Martelella mediterranea DSM 17316: one gene and its partner. The protein of the gene in region 1 interacts with the protein of each later gene in a pairwise test. Links are inferred from orthologs where the notes say so. Each region holds a gene or a part of one and is shown in the gene's direction. Other genes may lie near its edges.

Region 1 (7,332 bases):
GCCCTCGGATTTCGGCAGGCTGTTGCCGCCGCGCCCGGCGTGGAACCGCATGCCGAACAGGTCAGCGGCCTCGAACTGGCGGTCGATCAGCCGTTTGCCGGCATGGCGCGGGAAATTGTACTGATGGTCGAAGGCGGTGGTGCAGCCATGCTTGATCAGTTCGGCCATGGCCGTGACTGAGGAATGATAGAAACAGTCCTCGTCAAGCCGCGAGAACACCGGATAAATCCGGTCGAGCCATTCGATGACTGACAGTTTGGTCCAGTCCAGATCGGCCCGGTTGCGCACGAAGCACTGGAAGAAGTGATGATGCGTGTTGACGAGGCCGGGATAGACGAACCATCCATCCGCATCGATTTCCGTCGTGCCCCCGGGAATTTCTCCCTCGGCAAGACCCGTGCCGATGGCCTTGATCGCCGGGCCCTCGGTGAGAAGATCGACATTGCGCAGCACGGTCGGACCGTTGCCTTCATCGACCACAACGGCCGCGCAGTTCTTGAGCAGATAGCCGGTCACTCAGCTTTCCTCCGCCGCGTGTTCCGGTTCAGGCTTCAGTTCATGCAGCCGGTGGATGCCCGGCATCTCGATGAAGCCGTCGAGCGAGCGGATGGCGCGCAGCCACATGCGGATCGTCGGGTAGGGATCGAGCAGGATATTGCCGTCGGGGGCGAGCGCCACATAGGGGAAGCAGGCGATATCGGCTATCGTTGGCCGGTCGGCGGCAAGATAGCGCATGCCACGTTCGCGTTGCTCGAAAAGCCCCATCTCCAGTTCCCTGAGGGCCGCGACGCCCGCGGCGGACATGGCATCGATGTCGCCCGGCATGTTGAGCATCTGATGAAGCCTGGCACCGCCGAGGCTCGCCGTCAGCCTGGGCGAGAAGGCAAGCCATTGCTGCACGAGGGCGATCTCGACGGGATTATCGGCCCGACCAAGCCACGCGGGCGCCGAACCGGCCGCGATATAGGCGAGCATGGCCGAGGATTCGGTCAGCACGAGATCGCCATCCGTCAGGATCGGGAGCGTTCCCGCCGGATTGAGCTGCCGCATTTCCGGGCCGCGATGTTCCCTGCCGGGGTGAAAGTCGACCGCGCGGGTCTCAAGCGTGACGCCGGCCAGCGCCGCCATCAGCCGGACCTTGTAACAGCTTGGAGAAAGTATGTAGTCGTAGAGTTTCATTGGGCCACCAATTGCGCGCCATAGGTATAGTTGTGGCGCTTCAGCCAGCGTCTGTAGGCGATGGATGTCATGTCGGCCCGCGTCGGGATTTCCTTGCCGGGGTCAAGCGGCAGGCGCGCGGGGATCTGGTTTTCGAGGATCGAACGGTCCTGCAGGAAGATCATCTGCTGGAACTGGATCAGGTCGGTCATCGAGGAGGTGTCGTCAAACAGCGCCATCCACGGCCATACCTCGCACACTTCCTCCGTCAGCGGTTGAACGAAGAGCGCGATCACATCCCACTCGCCGGGGCGCGGCGGACAGGATTTGTAAAGCACCGAACAGGTGGGGGCGGGGACGCGGTACATATAGTCCGTGTCGATGCCGCCGCTTGCCGACTTGGCCGCCTGCGGCTGGTAGAACTTCACCTGGGTCGCCCAGACCTCGTCCTCCTCCTCGCGGATTTCGACCTTGTAGTTGAAGACTTCGGTATGCGGCTCCGCGCCGAGAATATCGGTGTGGACGAACGGGAAATGGGCGATGTCGAGAAAGTTTTCCACGGCCCTGAGCGGCGAGCACTGAACCCGGACGATCCCGACTTCGACAAGGCGGCGTTCGGGATCGTCGGCTTCCGGAATGTCGAACAGTTCGTGGTCGGGCGTGCCGAGCGAGGTCCAGACGTGGCCGTAGCGTATCCGTACCGGCAGCGCACGTCCGTCTTCGGTTGTCACCTTCGCCTCGTCAGCGCCGACGCGCGCCACGGTGATGTTCTCGCCCATCAGCATGGTGTCGCGGCGATCGAGCTGGCTGAACAGCGCGACCGGATACCATTCGTCTCGCATGGCATTCATGAGCCGGCTCCCTGGTTGCTGGCGGCTTCCGCCTTGCGGCGCAGCGTTTCCGCCTGCCGCGAGACGGCGATCCGCTGCGGGGGCGTTGCGTCGGCGGAAACGAGCACATGAATCAACGTTGCGGCTTCGCCCTGCGGGGCAAGCAGAAGACAGAAGGCGTCATCGGATGGTTTCAGCAGGCCGTCGGCATCCGCTTTTGCTTCAGTGGCCAGTTCGATGGCGGCAATGCCGGCGCTCACGCTCAGCGAGCGAAGCGGCATCAGCCCGTTCAGGGGCGGCGGCGTGCCGGCATCCTCGCCGCTCGCGATCCAGATGATGCCGTCCTGTTCGATCACGGGATAGGTTTCAACGCGGATGGTCTTTGGCGGGGTCAGATCGGGGTGGGCCGGGATGCGCAGACACTGGCCATCCTGGCCATAGCGCCAGCCATGATAAATGCAGGACAGCGCCTCGCCGCGCACGAAGCCGTGGGAAAGGCGCATGCCCCTGTGGGGACAGCGGTCGTCGGAGGCGGTCAGGCGGCCGGAGGCGCTGCGCCACAGGGCGATGGTCTTGGTCGCGAGACTGGCCGGCATCGCCGTGCTCGCGGCCAGGTCGGCCGAGAGCGCCGCCGGCGTCCATCTGCCTGTTGTCTGGGGGTGCATTTCGGGGCTTTCCAAACATTGATTTGTCATCGGCCGGCGCGCCCTTTCAACAAGTGATCGCATCGACGGCGTCTAAATTTGCACAGCAAATATGCATTGGCAAGAATGAACAAATTTGATGCAAAGGTAATTCAGGGTGCGGTCGCCGAAGCCGGGCGTCTTGAGGCATAGCTGGCCCCGTCAATGGCCGACCGGCTCATCGGATTTCGGCATGGCATTGAGCGGCAGGCATTCGATGTCTTCGACCCAGATATCGATCGGCCCCAGCGAACAGGCCATTTCCATCGCGTCGATCAGGGCAGGCGGGCCTTTGACCGCCATCTCGATGCGCTCGGGCGAGGCGGTGATGATTCGCTTCTCCAGTCCGAGCTTGCGGGCATGCCGGTCCATCCACGGGATGAAGCTGTCGGCGCCGAAACGGCCGCGCATGATGAATTTCTGTGTCTGGTCGATCTGGGTCAAAGGCGGTTCTCTGAAAGGGTCGTCGCGCCTGCCGAAGGCTTTCGGCCAGATTATGCAGTCGCGTCGTACCCGTCCAGCCCTCGCGCGGACAATCCCCCTCTTCTGGGCCCCCTCTGGCCCCCTCTGGCATTGCGCCTTGCAAGATGGGTATGGCATGAAGCGGCGAGCCGCTTTTGAGGAGCCCAATCATGGAAAAAATCGATATCGTGCTGGTCGCGGCCGTGGCCGAAAACGGGGTGATCGGCCGGGCCGGCGACATGCCCTGGCACCTGGGCTCCGATTTCAGACGCTTTCGCGCGATCACCAAAGGCAAGCCGCAGATCATGGGCCGCAAGACCTTCGAATCGATCGGCAAGCCGCTTCCCGGCCGCACCAATATCGTCGTGTCGCGCGATCCCGGCCTCGTGATCGAGGGATGCCTGACCGCGACCTCGCTGGAGGACGCGCTGGCGCTCGCCAGAAAGGACGCCGTGGAGAAGGGCGTGGACGAAATCTGCATTCAGGGCGGCGGCGAAATCTACCGGCAGGCGCTAGCACTGGCCGACCGGCTGCGCATCACCCATGTCGAGACCACGCTTGCAGGCGATACGGTGTTTCCGGAAATCGATCCCGCGCTCTGGGAGGTTGGCGAGGAGGAAAGGCTTCCCGCCGGCGAGAAGGATGACTATCCGACCTGCTACAGGGTCTATGAGCGGTGTCGTTGAACAGGAATTTACCGAGAAAACTCTTTCGTTATCACGGATCGCGTTGAAAGCGGTCGTCTGCATCCTTATAACGGGTCAAACGCCTTGCGCGTCAACGGGACCGCGCTTTGCGGTTCAGAGGAAACAAACAGTTAAGAGGTGTGGATGCCCTGGAGCAATCAGAATGGCGGCGGTCCCTGGGGAGGCGGCGGCGATAATCAGGGGCCCTGGGGCCAGGGGCCGAAGCGCCCCTCCGGCGGCGGCAATGGCGGCAACGGAAACGGCGGCCCGCCTGATATCGAGGATTTCTTCCGCAAGGGCCAGGATCAGTTCAAGGGCATGTTCCCCGGCGGTTTCAGCGCCGGCCTGATCGCGATCATCGTTCTGGTGTTGGCGGTGTTCTGGATCATGCAGTCGGTCTACACCATCCAGCCCGACCAGCGCGGCGTGGAACTGCGCTTCGGCAAGCCCAAGACGGACGTCGCCCAACCGGGTCTGCACTTCATGTTCTGGCCGTTCGAGACCGTCGAAAAGGTCGACATCACCGAACGTCGCATGAGCCTTGGCGGCGGCCGCGGAGACCCCGAGGGCATCATGTTGACCGGCGATCAGAACATCGTCGATCTCAGCTTCTCGGTGATCTACAACGTGACCGACCCCAAGAGCTTCCTGTTTGATGTCGAATCGCCCATCGAGACGCTCAATCAGGTATCGGAAAGCGCCATGCGCGAAGTTGTCGGCCGCAGGCCCGCCAACGACGTCTACCGCGAGCAGCGTGAGGCGATCGCCGTCAACGTGAAGTCGATCATTCAGGAAACGATGAACGAATACGGCGCCGGCATCACCGTCAACGCGGTGTCCTTCCAGGATGCGTCGCCGCCGCAACAGGTGGCCGATGCCTTCGACGAGGTGCAGCGCGCCGGACAGGATGCGGACCGCTTCCAGCAGGAAGCCAACCAGTATGCCAACAAGGAACTGGGCGCTGCCCGCGGTAACGCGGCCGTGGTCCGCGAGGCGGCGGCGGCCTACAAGGACCGCGTCGTCAAGGAAGCAGAGGGTGAGGCCGAGCGCTTCATCTCGATCTATGATTCCTATCGCACCGCACCTGACGTGACACGCAAGCGCCTCTATCTCGAGACCATGCAGGACGCGTTGTCGCAGTCCAAGAACGTCATCGTCGATGATGAAGGGCAGGGGGTCGTTCCCTATCTGCCGCTCGATCAGATCGACCGTGATGCGGCCCAGCGGACGCAGCGGACGCTTCCCGCATCATCCTCGACGCAGAACCTGACGCAGGGAGCGAGCCAGTAATGTCATCCAATCGTCTTCTCGCTACCCTTGCCGCCATTGGCGTCATTCTCGTGGTGCTTTACGGCTCGTTCTTCGTGGTCAATCCGCGCCAGCAGGCGATCGTCATCCGTTTCGGTGAGATCCAGCGCGTGGAGTCGGAGCCGGGAATCTATTTCAAGCTTCCCTTCTCCTTCATCGATGCCGACCGCGTTCAGTATGTCTCGAAGCAGGATCTCCGCTTTGACCTCAGCGATCTGCGTATCCAGGTCGCCGACGGCAAGTTCTACATCGTCGACGCTTTCGCGGTGTACAACATCAACGATCCCGAACGCTTCCGCGAGGCCGTTTCGGGCGACCGGACGGAGGCCGAAGGGCAGTTGCGGTCGCTGCTCGATTCGGCCCTGCGCCGGGTCTATGGCCTGCGCGGCTTCCAGGCGGCGCTTTCCTTCGAACGCGCTTCGATGATGGAGGAAGTCCAGGAACTGCTGCGCAACGACGCCGAGAAGCTCGGCATCAAGATCGTCGACGTCCGCGTTCTGCGCACCGACCTGACCCCCGAGGTCTCGGAAGATACCTATTCGCGGATGAAGTCGGAGCGTCTTGCGGAAGCCGAGGCGATCCGGGCAAACGGCCGCGAACAGGCCGAAACCCGGCGGGCCGTGGCCGATCGCCAGGTCGTCGAGATCACCTCGCAGGCGGAAAAGGAAGCCGAAATCCTGCGCGGTGAGGGCGATGGCCAACGCAACCGCATCCTTGGCGATGCCTATGGCCGCGATCCTGCCTTCTTCGCCTTCTATCGTTCGATGAACGCCTACAAGGACGTCATCAACGACAATGCGACGATGGTGCTGTCGCCGAATTCGGAGTTCTTCGAGTATTTCGGCTCCAGCGGCAGCGACGATGCGCCCGCGCCATTCGCGCCGGACGTGGAAGAGGATACGACGGAAGCTCCCGCCGGGAGCAACTGATCCATGCTGATGCAGGATATCCTGATCGGATTCGCATTCTTTCTGATCATCGAGGGGCTGGTCTATGCACTGGCCCCTTCGTTTCTTGTCTCCATGGCAAGACTGCTGCCGACTTTCTCGGAAGGCGCATTGAGGCTGGCAGGCGTTGTCGCCGTCGCGCTTGGCGTGCTGCTGGTGTTCCTGGTGCACGGGTGAGGCCGTGGGAGGCGGGCCCATCATTTTCGGAGGGTCCGGTCTCGATCTTCGCCGGAAATGCCCTATGATCTGATCATCAATGACGGAGGCTTCATGTCGAAGACAGTCGATTCCCTCTTTGTCCGCCGCCTTGCCGGTCTCGGGCTTGCTGTCGCTCTGGCCGCTTCGACGCCGCTTGCGGGTCCGGCCGGCCGGGCGGAGGCGGAAACCCTCTCCGACGTCTCGATCGCCGACATGGCCGAAAGGCTGCTGCCCTCCGTGGTCAATATCTCGATCTCGCAGGAAGGCGATGGCGACGCCGGCGATCGTCCGGTGCCCAAGGTGCCCGAAGGCCAGCCGTTCGAGGAATTCTTCGAGGACTTTTTCGACGGCGAAGGCGGGCCCGGCAGCCGGCCGGTGTCGTCGCTCGGTTCCGGCTTCATCATCGATCCGGACGGCATCATCGTCACGAACAACCACGTGATCGAGAATGCCGACACGATTTCCGTGACGCTTGCCGATGGCGAGACGCTGGACGCGACGCTGCTCGGCGTCGATGACAAGACCGATCTCGCGGTTCTCAAGGTGGAGCCCGATGCGCCGCTGCCGGCGGTGAAGTTCGGCGATTCGCGCACCGTGCGAATTGGCGAATGGGTGGTGGCGATCGGCAACCCCTTCGGTCTCGGCGGCTCGGTGACGCTCGGCATCGTCTCGGCGCGCGGGCGCGAGCTCGACGGGCCCTATGACAATTTCATCCAGACCGACGCGGCGATCAACAAGGGCAATTCCGGCGGCCCGCTGTTCAACATGGATGGCGAGGTGATCGGCATCAATACCGCGATCCTTTCGCCCTCGGGCGGCTCGATCGGCATCGGTTTTGCCGTCCCAAGCGAACTGGCGGAGAATATCGTCGATCAGCTCGTCGAGTTCGGTCAGACGCGGCGCGGCTGGATCGGCATTCGCGTGCTGGAGGTCAGCGATGACCTTGCGGCTTCGCTGGGTTCGGACGATCCATCGGGCGTCGCGGTCGGCTCGATCATCGAGGATGGACCGAGTGCCGGCGGCCCGCTTGAGGAAGGCGATATCATCCTCAGTTTCGACG
Region 2 (5,477 bases), 320 kb from region 1 along the record:
CCGGGGACGACGCGGATTTGGGATGGTCGGTGGCGGATTGAAAACCGCTCCGGAGCGACCGTTGAGATTGACCCCGCTGGCCTTGACGGCGAACCTGTCGAGGCCTTCGCCGCGCTTCCCTCCCGCCTGTCGAAGCTGGCACGCTTGACCATGCCTTGCGCAGGGCAGGGCGCATTGCCGGGCGAGGTCGGGATCAGCCGCATTCTCTCGCCATACCAGCGCTATCTGCCCGGTTTTGATCTGGCGCTGGCCAACCGGCTGGCGGAGGCATTCGGCCTTTCGCGTTTTCCCGCGCCCGGCTATTTCGGCGGTTAATATTAAACTTGGGATGCGCTTGTCTTGGCAAGACATGGCGGCGACCCTATGTTAGGCCTAACTCAGCGGCACCACCGTGCCGGTTATAGGATTTCGGGGATTTTGATGAACCCAAACTTACGCAATATTGCGCTGTGGGCCATAATCGCGTTGCTGCTGGTCGCGCTGTTCAGCATGTTCCAGTCGACGCCGTCGCATAACGGCGCGACGCAGGTGGCTTATTCGCAATTCGTCAGCGATGTCGATTCCGGCAAGGTCAAGGATGTGACCATTACCGGCAACACCATTACCGGCACCTATTCCGGCGGTGGCGGCAAGACATTCCATACCTATGCCCCGGTCATCGACGATTCCCTTCTCACCAAGCTGGAAAGCGCCAACGTACAGGTCGATGCCAAGCCCGTGAACGACGGTTCCGGCGGTATCCTGAGTTATGTCGGCACGCTTCTGCCAATGCTTCTGATCCTCGGCGTCTGGTTGTTCTTCATGCGCCAGATGCAGGGCGGCTCGCGCGGGGCGATGGGCTTCGGCAAGTCCAAGGCCAAACTTCTGACCGAGGCCAATGGCCGAGTCACCTTTGACGATGTCGCCGGCGTGGACGAAGCCAAGCAGGATCTCGAGGAAATCGTCGAATTCCTGCGCGATCCTCAGAAATTCCAGCGCCTTGGCGGACGCATTCCGCGCGGTGTGCTGCTGGTCGGCCCGCCCGGTACCGGTAAGACGCTGCTGGCCCGGTCGGTTGCCGGTGAGGCCAATGTGCCGTTCTTCACGATCTCCGGTTCCGACTTCGTCGAAATGTTCGTCGGTGTCGGCGCATCCCGTGTGCGAGACATGTTCGAGCAGGCCAAGAAGAACGCGCCCTGCATCATCTTCATCGACGAAATCGATGCGGTCGGCCGTCATCGCGGCGCCGGTCTCGGCGGCGGCAATGACGAGCGCGAGCAGACGCTGAACCAGTTGCTGGTCGAGATGGACGGCTTCGAGGCCAATGAGGGTGTTATCCTGATCGCCGCCACCAACCGTCCCGACGTTCTCGACCCCGCGCTTCTGCGTCCCGGCCGTTTCGACCGTCAGGTCGTGGTACCGAACCCGGATATCGTCGGTCGCGAGCGCATCCTGAAGGTTCATGCCCGCAATACGCCGCTTGCCCCGAATGTCGACCTGAAGGTCGTTGCCCGCGGCACGCCCGGCTTTTCCGGTGCCGACCTGATGAACCTCGTCAACGAGGCGGCGCTGATGGCGGCAAGGCGCAACAAGCGTCTGGTGACCATGGCCGAATTCGAGGACGCCAAGGACAAGATCATGATGGGCGCCGAGCGGCGTTCCACCGCGATGACCGAGGCCGAGAAGAAGCTGACGGCCTATCACGAGGCCGGCCACGCGATCGTGGCAATGAAGGTGCCGGTGGCCGACCCCGTACACAAGGCGACCATCATTCCCCGTGGCCGCGCGCTCGGCATGGTGATGCAGCTTCCCGAGGGCGACCGCTACTCGATGAGCTACAAGTGGATGATCTCGCGCCTCGCCATCATGATGGGCGGTCGTGTTGCCGAGGAACTGACCTTCGGCAAGGACAACATCACCTCCGGTGCATCCTCCGATATCGAGCAGGCGACCAAGCTTGCACGGGCTATGGTGACGCAGTGGGGGTTCTCCGACGAGCTCGGACATGTCTCCTATGGTGAGAACCAGCAGGAGGTCTTCCTGGGGCATTCGGTCTCGCAGTCGAAGAACGTCTCCGAGACCACGGCGCAGAAGATCGACAGCGAAATCCGCCGCCTGATCGACGAGGCTTACACCGAGGCCACCCGCATATTGAAGGAAAACCACGACGGCTTCGTTGCGCTGGCCGAAGGCCTGCTCGAATATGAGACGCTGTCGGGCGACGAGATCAAGGCGATCCTGAAGGGCGAGAAGCCCGCCCGCGATCTCGGCGACGACACGCCGCCCTCACGCGGTTCCGCGGTGCCCTCGATGGGGCCGAAGAAGGACGCGCCCGCGCCGGCAGACGGCAAGGGCGACGGGTTCGAACCGCAGACCAATTGACCATTCAACCGCCGGCCCCAAAGCCGGCGGTTTTTTTGTTGGCGTTTGGAAGGGCGTCCCGGACGGCGTTTGCGGGCTACTGGTCAATCGCGCCACGGTAACGCCATGTTAGCGGTGTTGACGTTATTTTAAGTGCCCTGAGGGCGATAATCTGCGAAGACACTCTCGTTTGTATTTTAGCTTTGGAGCGACGCGGCGCGCGCGGCGCTGAAGAGGATTGCCATGACACGTAAATATTTCGGCACCGACGGTATTCGCGGACAGTCCAATGTTTTTCCAATGACGCCGGATCTGGCGATGCGCGTGGGCATCGCCGTCGGCACGATCTTCCGGCGCGGCGATCACACCCACCGCGTGGTGATCGGCAAGGATACGCGGCTTTCCGGCTATATGCTGGAAAATGCGCTGGTGGCGGGCTTCACCGCGGCCGGCCTCGATGTCTATCTGCTCGGCCCGATCCCGACGCCGGCCGTCGCCATGCTGACGCGCTCACTGCGCGCCGATGTCGGCGTGATGATCTCGGCCTCGCACAACCCCTTTGCCGATAACGGCATCAAGCTGTTCGGGCCCGACGGCTACAAGATGTCCGACGAGATCGAGGCGCGGATCGAAGCGCTGATCGACCGCGACAATTTCCATGCCCAGCTTGCCCGCTCGCACGAGATCGGCCGCGCGAGCCGCGTCGACGGCGACATCTATCGCTATATCGAATTCGTCAAGCGCACCCTTCCGCGCGACGTCACGCTGCACGGCCTCAGGGTCGTCGTCGATTGCGCCAATGGCGCGGCCTACAAGGCGGCCCCCACCGCGCTGTGGGAGCTTGGCGCCGATGTTGTCGAGATCGGCACGGAGCCGGACGGCCTCAACATCAACAAGGAATGCGGCTCCACCTATCCCAAGACCCTGCAGGAAAAGGTGCATGAGGTGCGCGCCGATATCGGTATCGCGCTCGACGGCGATGCCGACCGCGTCATCATCGTCGATGAGCAGGGCAGCATCATCGATGGCGACCAGGTGATGGCGGTGATCGCCGGCAACATGGTCGAGGACAAGGAATTGAAGGGCGGCGGCGTTGTCGCCACCGTCATGTCCAATCTCGGCCTCGAGCGTCATCTGAACGGCATGAACCTCGACCTGGTGCGCACCAAAGTCGGCGACCGCTACGTCGTCGAGCATATGCGCAAGAACGGCTACAATGTCGGGGGCGAGCAGTCCGGCCATATCGTGCTGTCCGATTTCGGCACCACCGGCGACGGGCTGGTGGCGGCGCTGCAGGTGCTGGCCGCCGTCAAGCGCGCGGGCAGGCCGGTCAGTGAGGTCTGCCGCAAGTTCGACCCCGTGCCGCAGCTTCTGCGCAATGTCCGCATCACCGCCGGCGCGGCGCCGCTAGAAGACGGCAATGTCAAAAAGGCGATCGCCGATGCCGAGGCCGAACTCAAAGGCCGCGGCCGCCTGGTGATCCGCCCCTCGGGCACCGAGCCGCTGATTCGCGTCATGGCCGAGGGCGACGATCCGGCACAGGTCGAAAGCGTCGTCTCGGGCCTGATCGACGTGATCTCGAGTGTGCGCACGGCTGCGTGAGGTCTGCCGCCGAACAAACAATCCGCTGACCGCTGAAAGAGTCTGCGCGGAATTGACGAACCACACGTCATGCCATGTTTGACTTTGTCTGATCCCAGCGTCTCAAATGTATTCGACAGAGGAACAGCTCTACCCAATGAGGGAAGAGTGGAAGAACGGTATGCCGATAACACGAGTAAGCCTGTCGGAACCATGCCCAACAATCTTGCAGAGTAACTCACCAGCAACTCGAAGCCGGCCTTGATGTCTCAGACCACTTCTGACAGTCAGAACGTCCGCTGGGCGCACCCTGTTTTTAGAACGTTGGTTGCTTGCGATGCGACTTCCGTCTCTATTTCCTGTGGGGCAGAACCTGCGTACACCAGAAAGGACAGGGTCTCATTCGATGACGGGACTTCCGTTTCGATACAGGCGACCACATAGTCCGCTTCCTTCCTGTCCAGACTTCTTTTCTCGCCTTTTTCCCAACATGCGCCAAGCATATTCACGCGAAACGGCAATGAGTTGTTGCACGCGTTCCTGGGACTCAAATCCTTGCCAATCTGATTTCCGTCCTGATAGGCACGGATTGTCAGCTCGAAGCCCTTTGTATCGGCTGGAAAGGTGAATGCGCCGGGCCCCTCATAGTGGCGAAGGCCGCAAAGTACCTCGCCCTTGTCAAGCGCAGCCCATTTTATTCCGCCCATAAGGGTGCTTCCGATTGCCGGCAGCCAGTCAGCAGCCGAATCCAGCAATTCCTCACTGCTCCCGCCTGAAACAGTGCACATTGCCGCGACTTTGAAGTTGTTGTCGATGTCCGTGGTTGTGAACCCAAAATGGTTTGTCTGCTTGGTGTCATACGCTTGTGCGGAAACCACCAATCCCGCAAAAAAAGTCAATAAAGTAACGTTGAGCTTCAATAGGCGCATAATATCCCCCGCTCGAATGAATGTTTATCCGATGTTATACCAGGTAAACGTCACTCTATCGACAATATATTTGAATTCAACTGCGGAGAGGAGGTTTTCTCTCGACCGGCTGTGTTGCTGCATCGCTTTGAGGGTTGGGTCAGGTTCAAGCGACCGATGGGAATTATTGTCGTTATCGCTCTCATTTCGTCCCATGCCGTGAATTTCCGCGTTTGCCTACTCCAGTGCCAATGAAGTGAACCTTACAAGAACATTCGGTGATGTGTTGTGTCAGTCCCGGCCGTTTGCTCTCTCTCTATGGTCGTGTCTCGCTCGCGCGAACTTGCTGACCGTCATCACCCGGTCATCTTTTCCCTTGCCTAATCCCTACGTCTCCCATATATCCGACGGCGGGACACCTCTCCCCAACGAGAGGCCACTATCTGAAAGGGTAGACTATGACTGATATGACCAAGCCGGACGTGCGTCCGGCCAATCCCCGCTTTTCTTCCGGCCCCTGTGCGAAGCGTCCCGGCTGGACGCCCGAAGCGCTCAATGATGCGCCGCTTGGCCGTTCCCACCGTGCGAAAATCGGCAAGGCGAAGCTCAAGGAAGCGATCGATCTTACCCGCGAGATCCTCGGCGTTC

The links.
Region 2: the proteins of hflK (region 1) and ftsH interact in binary tests that used the Escherichia coli proteins (3 or more experiments, as listed by UniProt). The link is inferred for Martelella mediterranea DSM 17316 from one-to-one orthologs.

Annotation. Positions count from the first base shown.
Region 1 is NZ_CP020330.1:2,921,491-2,928,822, forward strand. Bases 3,183-6,036 are described here. They hold hflK (FtsH protease activity modulator HflK), read left to right. Parts: upstream 3,183-3,963; coding sequence 3,964-5,109; downstream 5,110-6,036. Other genes in these bases: Mame_RS13640 (dihydrofolate reductase), read left to right, coding at 3,304-3,819; hflC (protease modulator HflC), read left to right, coding at 5,109-6,036. Outside these bases: Mame_RS13615 (amidohydrolase), read right to left, coding at 1-516; Mame_RS13620 (glutathione S-transferase family protein), read right to left, coding at 517-1,179; Mame_RS13625 (aromatic ring-hydroxylating oxygenase subunit alpha), read right to left, coding at 1,176-2,009; Mame_RS13630 (Rieske (2Fe-2S) protein), read right to left, coding at 2,006-2,653; Mame_RS13635 (hypothetical protein), read right to left, coding at 2,834-3,115; more of hflC, read left to right, coding at 6,037-6,056; Mame_RS13655 (DUF2065 domain-containing protein), read left to right, coding at 6,066-6,251; Mame_RS13660 (Do family serine endopeptidase), read left to right, coding at 6,345-7,332.
Region 2 is NZ_CP020330.1:2,609,298-2,614,774, forward strand. What follows is about bases 1-2,890. They hold ftsH (ATP-dependent zinc metalloprotease FtsH), read left to right. Parts: upstream 1-420; coding sequence 421-2,361; downstream 2,362-2,890. Other genes in these bases: tilS (tRNA lysidine(34) synthetase TilS), read left to right, coding at 1-315; glmM (phosphoglucosamine mutase), read left to right, coding at 2,584-2,890. Outside these bases: more of glmM, read left to right, coding at 2,891-3,942; Mame_RS12195 (hypothetical protein), read right to left, coding at 4,209-4,850; Mame_RS12200 (phosphoserine transaminase), read left to right, coding at 5,288-5,477. UniProt on the Escherichia coli protein: Acts as a processive, ATP-dependent zinc metallopeptidase for both cytoplasmic and membrane proteins. Plays a role in the quality control of integral membrane proteins.